Regions from separate parts of the Micromonospora sp. NPDC051141 genome, predicted to be linked through region 1. Evidence: riboswitches for the same ligand, from Rfam matches in the RefSeq annotation. Region 1 holds a riboswitch; the other holds the start of a gene.
What was found. A riboswitch is a leader RNA that binds a small molecule or an ion and turns the genes downstream of it on or off. The one in region 1 is predicted to bind thiamine pyrophosphate.

Region 1 (4,927 bases):
CGGCCGCTACACGGTCGAGGTGCAGGCCGGGCACCCGCTCGGGTTCTACTCGTCCGCGTACGCCGGGGAGGTCGCGCTCGGCCGGGTGCTGGGCGACCCGACCGGCGAGCTGACCGCGCTGCGGGCCGAGACCGTCCACTACCCGCCCGCGCTCGGCGCGGCACTCGTGGCCGGCGGCTGGGAGACCGGTTTGCTGCTCGACGGCGCGGCCAAGGGCGCGGCCGGCGGCGACGCCGGGTACGTGGCCGGGTGCCTGTTCCGGGTGGTCGGCGTGCTGGCGCAGGCGCTGCACGGCCGGGCCGGGCGATGGCTGGTCAACGAGAAGGGCATGCTCGCCTCGGCCGGACGGCTGCCGGGCGCGCCACCGGACTTCACCGCCCGGACGCAGGCGCTGCTCGGCGCCGTGGGGCGTACCCCGGAGGAACTGGCGGCGACGGTCGATGCCGCCCGGATGCTGGCGCGCGACGCGCTCGGTTGACGGCCGGCGGTGGCCACCGCCGTCGACGCGCTCACCCGTCGGCCTGGCCGGCGCGGCTCGCCGGTGGGTCTGCGATCGGCGGGCTCGGCGGGGCGCTGCCAACCTGATGGCGTGGATGGGTCACCTCCGCGGTGACCGGTGCCGGCGCTGGCGGGTGGGTGCGCGGCGGCGGGCATAGGGTGGATCTCGTGAGTGAGATGACCTATCGCCGGCTGGGCGACTCCGGGCTCGTGGTGTCCGTGGTCGGCATCGGCTGCAACAACTTCGGCCGCAAACTCGACAGCGACGGCACCCGGGCGGTGGTCGACGCCGCGCTCGACGCCGGGATCACCTTCTTCGACACCGCCGACATCTACGGCGAACCGCAGGGCGGCTCCGAGGAGCTGCTCGGTCAGGCGCTCAAGGGGCGCCGCGACGACGTGGTGGTCGCCACCAAGTTCGGCATGGACATGCACGGCGCGAACGGCCCGGACCACGGCGCCCGGGGCGCCCGCCGCTACATCGCCCGCGCGGTCGAGGCGTCGCTGCGCCGGCTCGGCACCGACCACATCGACCTCTACCAGATGCACGAGCCCGACCCGGGCACGCCGATCGACGAGACGCTCGCCGCGCTGGACGACCTGGTGACCGCCGGCAAGGTCCGTTACCTCGGCAACTCCAACTTCGCCGGCTGGCAGATCGCCGACGCCGACTGGACCGCGTCGTCGGCGGGGCGTACCCGGTTCATCTCCGCGCAGAACCACTACTCGCTGCTGGAGCGGGGGGTGGAGGACGAGGTGATCCCGGCCTGCGAGCGGTTCGGCCTCGGCATGCTGCCGTTCTTCCCGCTCGCCAACGGGCTGCTCACCGGCAAGTACAAGCGGGGCGAGGCGCCCCCGACGGGCAGCCGGCTGGCCGGCGGCGGCCGGTACGCCGAGCGGCTGGCGGCGGCGCGCTGGGACACCATCGAGGCCATCGAGGCGTACGCCGCCGAGCGGGGGATCAGCATGCTCCAGGTGGCCATCGGCGGGCTGGCCGCCCAGCCGGCGGTGACCTCGGTGATCGCCGGCGCGACCACTCCGGAGCAGGTACGCGCCAACGCCGAGGTGGGCACCTGGCAGCCCACCGACGAGGACCTGGAAGCCCTCAACGCCCTCCTCTGACCCCGCCCCCACCCCCTACCCAAAGCCAGCCTTCGCCAGGGGTGGAACGTCATGGGTGTCTCACGACCTTTTTGACACCCATGACGCTCCACTCGCCGCCAGCACCGGCCGCGGGTGGAACGCCATGGGTGTCCGGGGGAAGGGGTCAGTGGGGTGGTGTCGGGGCGCGGCGTTCAGCGAGGGCCTGGCGGACCAGTGCGACGGTGGCGTCGGGACGGCGCAGCACGTCGTCGGCGGTGAACCGGAGCACGACCCAGCCAGCCGCACGGAGCGCGTTGAGACGTGCCACATCACGCCGGAAGTGTGCCCGCTCACGGTGGTGGTCGCCGTCGTACTCGATCGCGAGGCGCAGCACCGGACAGGCCAGATCCACCCGGGCCACGAAGCGTCCGGCCGCGCGTATCTCGTGCTGCGCGGTGAGTGGGCCGATGCCGGCGTCGAGGAGGAGTAACCGCAGGCGAGTCTCCATCGGGGACTCGCTCAACGGTTCAGCCAGCGTCAAGACCTCGCGCAGCAGCGGCGCACCCGGCCAGCCGGACCGGGTTTCGGCGTAGTCACGCAGCGCGGACAGCCTCACCACCCGGCGACGCAGTAGCGCGTCCACGGCGACCAGCGCCTCCACCCGGGGGCCCAGCCGACCGAGGTCGAACGCGGTGCGCAGCGCGGTGGTGACCGGCAGCCCGGCGAACCGGGTACGGTCCTCGTCGGGCAGTGACGACCGCACGACCGTCAACTGCGGGTGCGGGCGCAGCCGGACGTCTGTCGGCAGTAGCACAGTCACCGGCGCGTCACGGCTGAGCAGCTCGGCACCGAACAACCAGGCGGCGCTCCCGTCCCGCCAGCACGGCACCCGGCGGCAGGCGCAACGCCACCGCCTCGCACCACATCCGATGGTCGTCGACACGGTATCCGTGCCGGTGCACGTACACGTCCGGCAGCAGGCGGACCCACGTCGGCCCGCGGAGCATCGTCCAGGTGAGCAGCCCTTCGGAGACGGCACGGCTGCCCCGGAACGGCAGGCGCGCAAGGCAGCGCGGGATACGCGCGGGAACGGACATCCTGGCAGCGTGCTGTGACGTGACGGTCAGCCGCCGTCCCGGCCCGCCGGGTGGTGCGGTCCTGGGAAAAAACTCACCCGGTCTTCCGTACGGCGGGGAGGCGTCGTACGGTAGGCCGCAAGTGACCCACGGGAGCCCGGTGTGGACCGGGCTGAGAGGGGGGCTGACAGCCCCCGACCGTTGAACCTGATCCGGGTAATGCCGGCGCAGGGAGGAGCGTTGCCGTGCCGTCCCTGGGACGACTGCATCTCATCACCGACACCCGACCGGGGCGGGATCCGCTCGGCGTGCTGCGTGCCGCCATGCCGGTGGGCCGCGCCGAACTCGTCGTGCAGGTCCGCGTGACGGACGACGCCACCGACCGGGAGGCGTACGAGCTGGCCCGCCGGGTGGTCGAGGCGTGCCGGCCGTACGGCACGTGTTGCCTAATCAACGACCGGTTGCACGTGGCGCTCGCGGTGGGCGCGGCCGGTGGCCACGTCGGGGCGGACGACCTGCCGGTGGCCGCCGCCCGCCGGGTGCTCGGCGTCGACGCGGTGCTCGGCGCGACCGCCCGGGAGCCGGACGCCGCCCGGGCCGCGGTCGCCGCCGGAGCGAGCTACCTGGGCGTGGGCCCCTGCCACGCCACCACCACCAAGCCGGGGCTGCCCGCGCCGATCGGCCCGGACGGGGTACGCGCGGTCACCGACGCGGTGACCGTGCCGGTGATCGCCATCGGCGGGGTGACCGCCGCGGCGGTGCCGGCGTTGCGGGCGGCCGGGGCGTACGGAGTGGCGGTGGTCGGAGCGCTCAGCTCGGCGGCCGACCCGGCGCGCGCCACCGCCGAGCTGCTCCGGGCGCTGACGTGTTAGGCGGGGCCCCTTCCGCTACCGGAGGCGTTGACAGGGGGCCCTTCCTTTCCGAGGTGGGGGTGGTGGGGGCGGGGCCGGTGGGGCTGGCGATCGCGTGGCGGTGCGCGCAGCGCGGGCTGCGGGTGAGCGTGTACGACGACCGGCCCGGGTCGGGTGCGTCGCGGGTGGCCGCCGGCATGCTCGCCCCGGTCGCCGAGGCGTACTTCGGGGAGCGGGAGCTGACCGGGTTGCTGGTCGAGTCCGCGGCCCGGTGGCCGGCGTTCGCCGCCGAGCTTGCCGAGGCGAGCGGCGTCGACCTGGGCCACCGCACCGAGGGCACGCTTGTGGTCGGGCTCACCGCCGACGACCTGGCCGAGGCGGGGCGGCTGTGGTCGTACCAGCAGGGGTTGGGGTTGCCGATCACGCCGCTGCGCCCGTCGGCGCTGCGCGACCGCGAGCCGGCGCTGGCCACCCGGGTGCGCGGCGGCGCGGTCGCGCCCGGCGACCACCAGGTCGACCCGCGCCGCCTGGTCGCCGCGCTGCGGGTCGCGGCGGAGCGGGCCGGCGTGACGTTCCGGCCGACGCGGGTCGGCGCGCTGTCCGAGGTGGACGCGCGGGTCACCGTGGTCGCGGCCGGCTGCGGCGCGGCGGCGCTGACCGGGCTGCCGGTCCGCCCGGTGAAGGGCCAGGTGCTGCGGCTCCGCGCGCCCGGCGACGGTCCGCCGGGCTTCCGGCACGTGATCCGGGGGTACGCCGACGGCGAGCCGGTCTACCTGGTGCCCCGGGCGGACGGCGAGGTGGTGGTCGGCGCCACCGTGGAGGAACGCGCGGACGTCGAGGTGACCGCCGGCGGTGTGCTGCGGCTGCTCCGCGCCGCCGCCGAGCTGGTCCCCGAGCTGACCGAGTACGCGCTGGTGGAGGCCGTCGCCGGGCGGCGCCCGGGCACGCCGGACAACGCGCCGGTGATCGGGGCGCTGCCCGGCCGGCCCGACGTGCTCGCCGCCACCGGGCACCACCGGCACGGCATCGTGCTCACCCCGGTCACCGCCGACCTGGTCACCGAACTGATCGTCAGCGGCGGGCCGGACCCGGCGCTCGCCCCCTTCAGCCCGGCACGGTTCGCGAAGGAGCGCCTGTGGAACTGATCGTCAACGGCACGGGGCGGACGCTGCCCGAGGGCGTCACGCTCGCCGAGGTGGTGCGCGCGGTCACCGGTCAGCAGCGCGGCCTCGCGGTCGCGGTCAACGGCGAGGTGGTGCCGCGCGGCGGCTGGCCGGCGAGCGTGCTGCGCGACGGCGACCGCGTCGAGGTGCTCAGCGCCGCGCAGGGCGGGTGACCGGGATGTCCCTGGAGATCGGCGGCGTGCCGCTCGGCTCCCGGCTGGTGCTCGGCACCGGCGGCGCGGCCAGCCTGGACGTG
Region 2 (4,927 bases), on a different contig from region 1:
GATTTGGCGGACCGTCAGTCGCCGGCCAGCGTCTGCGGGTCGTCGTCATCGTCGTCGATGTCGTCCTCACCCCAGTTGCGCCGCGCGAACGGCAGGATCGCCCAGAACGTCAGGAACCAGAGCGCGGTGACGGCGCTGAGCACGAACGCGATCGGCCGGGGCAGCACGAAGTCGGTGATCAGCAGCACGGCGCTGACCATCGCGATCAGCATGAAGAACAGCCCGCCGGTGGCCATCCGGTGGGCGAAGCGGACCAACTCCGGCTTGCGGCCCTGGCGGAACAGCGCCCGGTGGAACGCGACCGGCGAGATGATCATCGCGGTGGCCGCGGCGGCGGCCAGCAACGCCACGATGTAGACGTCACGCTGGAACTCGGTGGTCCGGGTGAACCCGTTGCTGAACGGCAGGGTCAGCAAGAAGGCGAAGAGGATCTGCACGCCGGTCTGCGCCACGCGCAACTCCTGCAACAGATCGGCGAAGTTGCGCTGCCAGCGCTGCTTCTCGGATTCCTTGGACACTCGCGAACCTCCGGTGAAGACGGCACGGCCGGCGGGTGAACACCCGCCGGCAGCAGCGCCTGTGCCCGATTCGGGCGCTCGCGAAACCGGCTCACGATCCCCGGCGGATCCGCCCTGCGTACCGGGCCTCCAGCTCGGCGTTGTGCTCGTCGCCGCCGGTGATGTTGGCGGACAGGTAGACCGGCGGTCGCTCCCCCGCCGTCACCAGCCGGGCCACCACCTCGACGGTGATCTGCTGGGCCAGCAGCGCGGCGGTGATCGACGAGACCGCGCCGACCGCGCCGCCGCCGGGCAACGGCAGCGTGGCGTCGCCGTACGGGGCGCCGTTGTCCAGCACCACGTCGGCGAAGTCGGCCAGCTTCCGCCCGGACGGGTGCCGCGAGGTCATCCGCGCCGAGTGCCGCGCCGAGGTGATCGCCACCAGCCCGTGCCCGCGCTCCTTCACGATCGACGCGAACTCGACCATCGCCCCGTTCACGCCCGAGTTGGAGGCGAGCACGAACACGTCCGGCGGCCGGACCGGGGCCAGCTCGTAGAGCCGGTGCGCCACCGCCGGCTCGCGTTCCAGCTTCGGGCCGAGCACGTCGGCCGGCTCGCCACCGTGCAGGACCAGGTCGCGCAGCGCGATGCGGTTGGTGGGCACCAGCCCGCCGGCACGGCCGGCGATCTCCATGGCGAGCGCCTCGGAGTGCCCGGTGCCGAACGCGTGCACCACCCCGTCGGCACGCAGCGCCGCCACGATCAGATCGGCCGCCTCCGCCACGTTCGCCCGCTGCTCGGTGGCCACCCGCCGCATCGTCGACGTGACCGTCTCCAGGTACGCCTCGGCGCTCACCGTCATGCCTCCTCCGTCCCTCGGATCCGGGCCAGGACCGCCTCGGCCAGCGGGCCCGGAGCCTCGTCGGGAATCCAGTGGCTGACGCCGGACAGGGTCACGAACCGGTAGTCACCGGTGACGTGTCCCGCGCACGCCTCGGCGGCGGTCCGGCCGATCGCCACGTCCTTGTCGCTCCAGACGTACGTGGTCGGCACCGCCACCGGGCCGACCGCCTTCATGTCCGACCCGCTCATCGCGCGGTACCAGTTCAGCGCCGCGGTGAGCGCTCCCGGCTCCCGCATCGGGTCGGCGTACCGGGCGACGGTTGCCGCGTCGCCGACGCCGCGCAGCATCCGGCGCAGCACGGCGCCGTGCAGCGCCAGCAGCACCTTCTCCGCCTTGCCCGGCATCCGGAACAGCGCCATGTAGGCGGACTTGGCCTTCTGCCGGGGATCGTTGGCGAGCGCGTGGCCCATCGCGGCCGGGTGCGGCACCGACACCGCGGTCAGCGTCCGCACCCGATCCGGGTGCGCCGCCGCCAGGCCCCAGGCCACGATCGCGCCCCAGTCGTGGCCGACCAGGTGCGCGGCGGTCACCCCGAGCGCGTCCAGCACGGCCGCCGCGTCGGCCACCAGCTCCGGGATCCGGTACGCCTCGACCGCCGCCGGCCGCGCGCCGGGCGAGTAGCCGCGCTGGTCGAGCGCGTACGTGCGCAGCCCGGCGGCGTGCAGCGCGGGCGTCACCGCGTCCCACTCGCCGGCGTGCTGCGGAAAGCCGTGCAGCAGCAGGACGGGGTCGCCGCCCTCGGGGCCGCCGGTGCGTACCTCGAACGTCAGATTTCGCGTCTCGACCCGCATGATCGCCAGCCTACCGACAGTCGCCCTGCTGGGCCCGGCCCCGACGTCGGTGCTAGCGTCTGCGACGAGACAACTTCACATCCGACAGGGGAGCGCACAGCGCTGAGAGTGCGGGCCGGTGCCCGCAGACCCTCGAACCTGATCTGGGTAATGCCAGCGCAGGGAGTTCGGTCGACCTCCAGCCGCGTCGACGTCCGGCATTCCGGGCGCGGCGTGCGTCTTCTCCTGGTTCCTCACCACGAACTGGGAGCCACCGTGAACCACACCGACAGCAACCGCTGGCGTACCGTCGACATCGTCGTCGCCTCGGTCATCGCCGTCGCCTTCGGCGTCGTCTTCTGGGCCTGGGGCCTGCTCTGGAGCGCCACCGACGCGGCGTTCGCGTTCTTTCCGCCCGCGCAGGCGGTGCTCTACGGCGTGTGGCTGATCCCGGCGGTGCTCGCCGGCCTGATCATCCGCAAGCCGGGCGCCGCGCTCTACTGCGAGACGGTGGCCGCGATCGTCTCCGCGCTGCTGGGCAGCCAGTGGGCGGGCATCGTGATCCTCCAGGGCCTGATGCAGGGCATCGGCGCGGAGTTGGCGTTCGCCGCGTTCCGCTACCGCTCGTTCAAGCTGCCGGTGGCGGTGCTGGCCGGCGCGCTGACCGGCCTGGGCGCGGCGATCTTCGACTTCGTCTACTGGAACAAGGCGTACGAGCTGACCTCCTACCGCCTCCCGTACGCGCTCATCACGATCGTCAGCGCCACGATCGTCGCCGGCTTCGGCGCGTGGGTGCTCACCCGCGCCCTGGCCAACACCGGCGTCCTGGACCGCTTCCCCGCCGGCCGCGACCGCGCCCTGGTCTGACGGCCCCCTCCCCCTGTTGATCAAGGAGTTTGCGTCAACCATGGGCGGGTTTTCCTGACGCAAACTCCTTGATCAACGAGGCTGGGGAGGGGGTGGCGCGGTGAGCGGGGTGGTTCTGCGGGGGTTCGGGTGGCGGCACGGGGGACGCCGGGCGTGGGCGGTGCGCGGGGTTGATCTGCGTGTCGAGGGCGGGGAGCGGGTGCTGCTGCTGGGGGCGTCAGGGGCGGGGAAGAGCACGCTGCTGGCGGCGCTGGCCGGGCTGCTGCCGGAGGACTCCGGCGAGCAGGAGGGCACCGTCGAGATCGACGGGCTGGACCCGCGCAAGGCCCGCGAACGCGTCGGCGTGCTGTTCCAGGACCCGGAGACCCAGCTCGTGATGGCCCGCTCCGGCGACGACGTCGCGTTCGGGCTGGAGAACCGCGGCGTGCCGGCCGAGGAGATCTGGCCCCGGGTCGACGAGGCGTTGCGCCGGGTCGGCTTCCCCTACCACCGGGACCGCCCGACCGCCGCGCTCAGCGGCGGCGAGCAGCAACGGCTGGCCCTCGCCGGGGCGCTCGCGCTGCGTCCCGGCCTGCTGCTGCTCGACGAGCCGACCGCCAACCTCGACCCGGCCGGCGCCGCGCTGATCCGCCGGGCGGTCGCGGACGCGCTCGACCCGGACACCACGCTGATCCTGGTGGAGCACCGGGTCGCCGAGGCGCTGCCGCTCGTCGACCGGGTGGTGGTGCTGGAACCGGGTGGCGGGGTGCGCGCCGACGGGCCGCCCGACGCGGTCTTCGCCGCGCACGGCGAGGCGCTGGCCGCCGCCGGGGTCTGGGTGCCCGGGCACACCGTGCCGCCGCGACCCGCCACCGCGCCGGCCGGCGACGTGCTGCTCACCGCCGACCGGCTCGGCCTGCCGCCCCGGCTGGCCCCCACCGACCTCCGGGTACGCGCCGGCGAGGCGCTCGCCGTCCTCGGCCCGAACGGCGCCGGCAAGTCCACGCTGGCGCTGCTCCTCGGCGGCCTGCTGCGCCCCGACACCGGCACGGTCACCGCGGCCACGGAACTGGCCGGGCGGGACGCGCGCACTCCCCCGCACCGCTGGCGGGCGCCGGCGCTGGCCCGCCGGATCGGCTCGGTCTTCCAGGACCCGGAGCACCAGTTCGTCACCGGCACGGTCCGCGACGAACTGGCGCTCGGCCCGCGCCGGACCGGGCAGTCCGAGGCGGCGGTCACCGCCACCGTGGACGCGCTGCTGCACCGGCTGCGACTGGACCGGCTGGCCGGCGCCAACCCGTACACCCTCTCCGGCGGCGAGGCGCGGCGGCTGAGCGTGGCGACCGCCCTGGCCACCGCGCCCCGCCTGCTGATCTGCGACGAGCCCACGTTCGGCCAGGACCGGCGCACCTGGCGGGAACTGGTCGACCTGCTCGCCGAGCTGCGCGACGCCGGCCACGGCGTGGTCACGGTGACCCACGACGCCGACTTCGTCGCCGCGCTGGCCGACCGGACGCTCACCCTGGACCGCCCGGCCGGGTCCGACGAACCGGTCCGGCCCGGTTCTCCGCGGCGTCCGTCACCGCCGGGCGGTCCCGCTTCGGAGCGGCGGCCGTCACCGCCGGGCGGTCCCGCTTCGGAGCGGCGGCCGTCACCGCCGGGCCGTCCCGGTTCGGAGCGGCGTCCGTCACCGCCCGACCCAGGGGCGGGTGCGCCGTGATCGACATGGAGCCGGTGGCGACGCCGGGCGCCCCGCTGGCCCGGCGCAACCCGGTGGCGAAGCTGGCCGCCGCGATGGTGTTCACCCTCGTGCTGGTGGCGACGCTGGACCCGGTCGCGCCGGCCATCGCCATCGCGGTCGAGCTGGCCGTGCTGCCGTTGTTCGGGGTCCGCTACCGGGTGCTGGCCCG

Region 2: another riboswitch for thiamine pyrophosphate. It lies ahead of ACIA6B_RS21760 (ECF transporter S component); the one in region 1 lies ahead of thiE (thiamine phosphate synthase).

What each region holds. Positions count from the first base shown of each region.
Region 1 covers NZ_JBITFD010000001.1:90,033-94,959, reverse strand. Annotated here, with positions in the region: gene ACIA6B_RS00440 (nucleotidyltransferase family protein) at 1-478, shown strand, start outside; gene ACIA6B_RS00435 (aldo/keto reductase) at 658-1,620, shown strand; gene ACIA6B_RS00430 (endonuclease domain-containing protein) at 1,766-2,401, opposite strand; gene ACIA6B_RS00425 (hypothetical protein) at 2,409-2,678, opposite strand; TPP riboswitch at 2,797-2,908, shown strand; gene thiE (thiamine phosphate synthase) at 2,903-3,529, shown strand; gene thiO (glycine oxidase ThiO) at 3,523-4,653, shown strand; gene thiS (sulfur carrier protein ThiS) at 4,644-4,844, shown strand; gene ACIA6B_RS00405 (thiazole synthase) at 4,850-4,927, shown strand, end outside.
Region 2 covers NZ_JBITFD010000011.1:201,328-206,254, forward strand. Annotated here, with positions in the region: gene ACIA6B_RS21745 (DUF6328 family protein) at 15-518, opposite strand; gene ACIA6B_RS21750 (sugar isomerase domain-containing protein) at 610-1,359, opposite strand; gene ACIA6B_RS21755 (alpha/beta fold hydrolase) at 1,356-2,192, opposite strand; TPP riboswitch at 2,269-2,375, shown strand; gene ACIA6B_RS21760 (ECF transporter S component) at 2,448-3,038, shown strand; gene ACIA6B_RS21765 (ATP-binding cassette domain-containing protein) at 3,139-4,737, shown strand; gene ACIA6B_RS21770 (energy-coupling factor transporter transmembrane component T family protein) at 4,734-4,927, shown strand, end outside.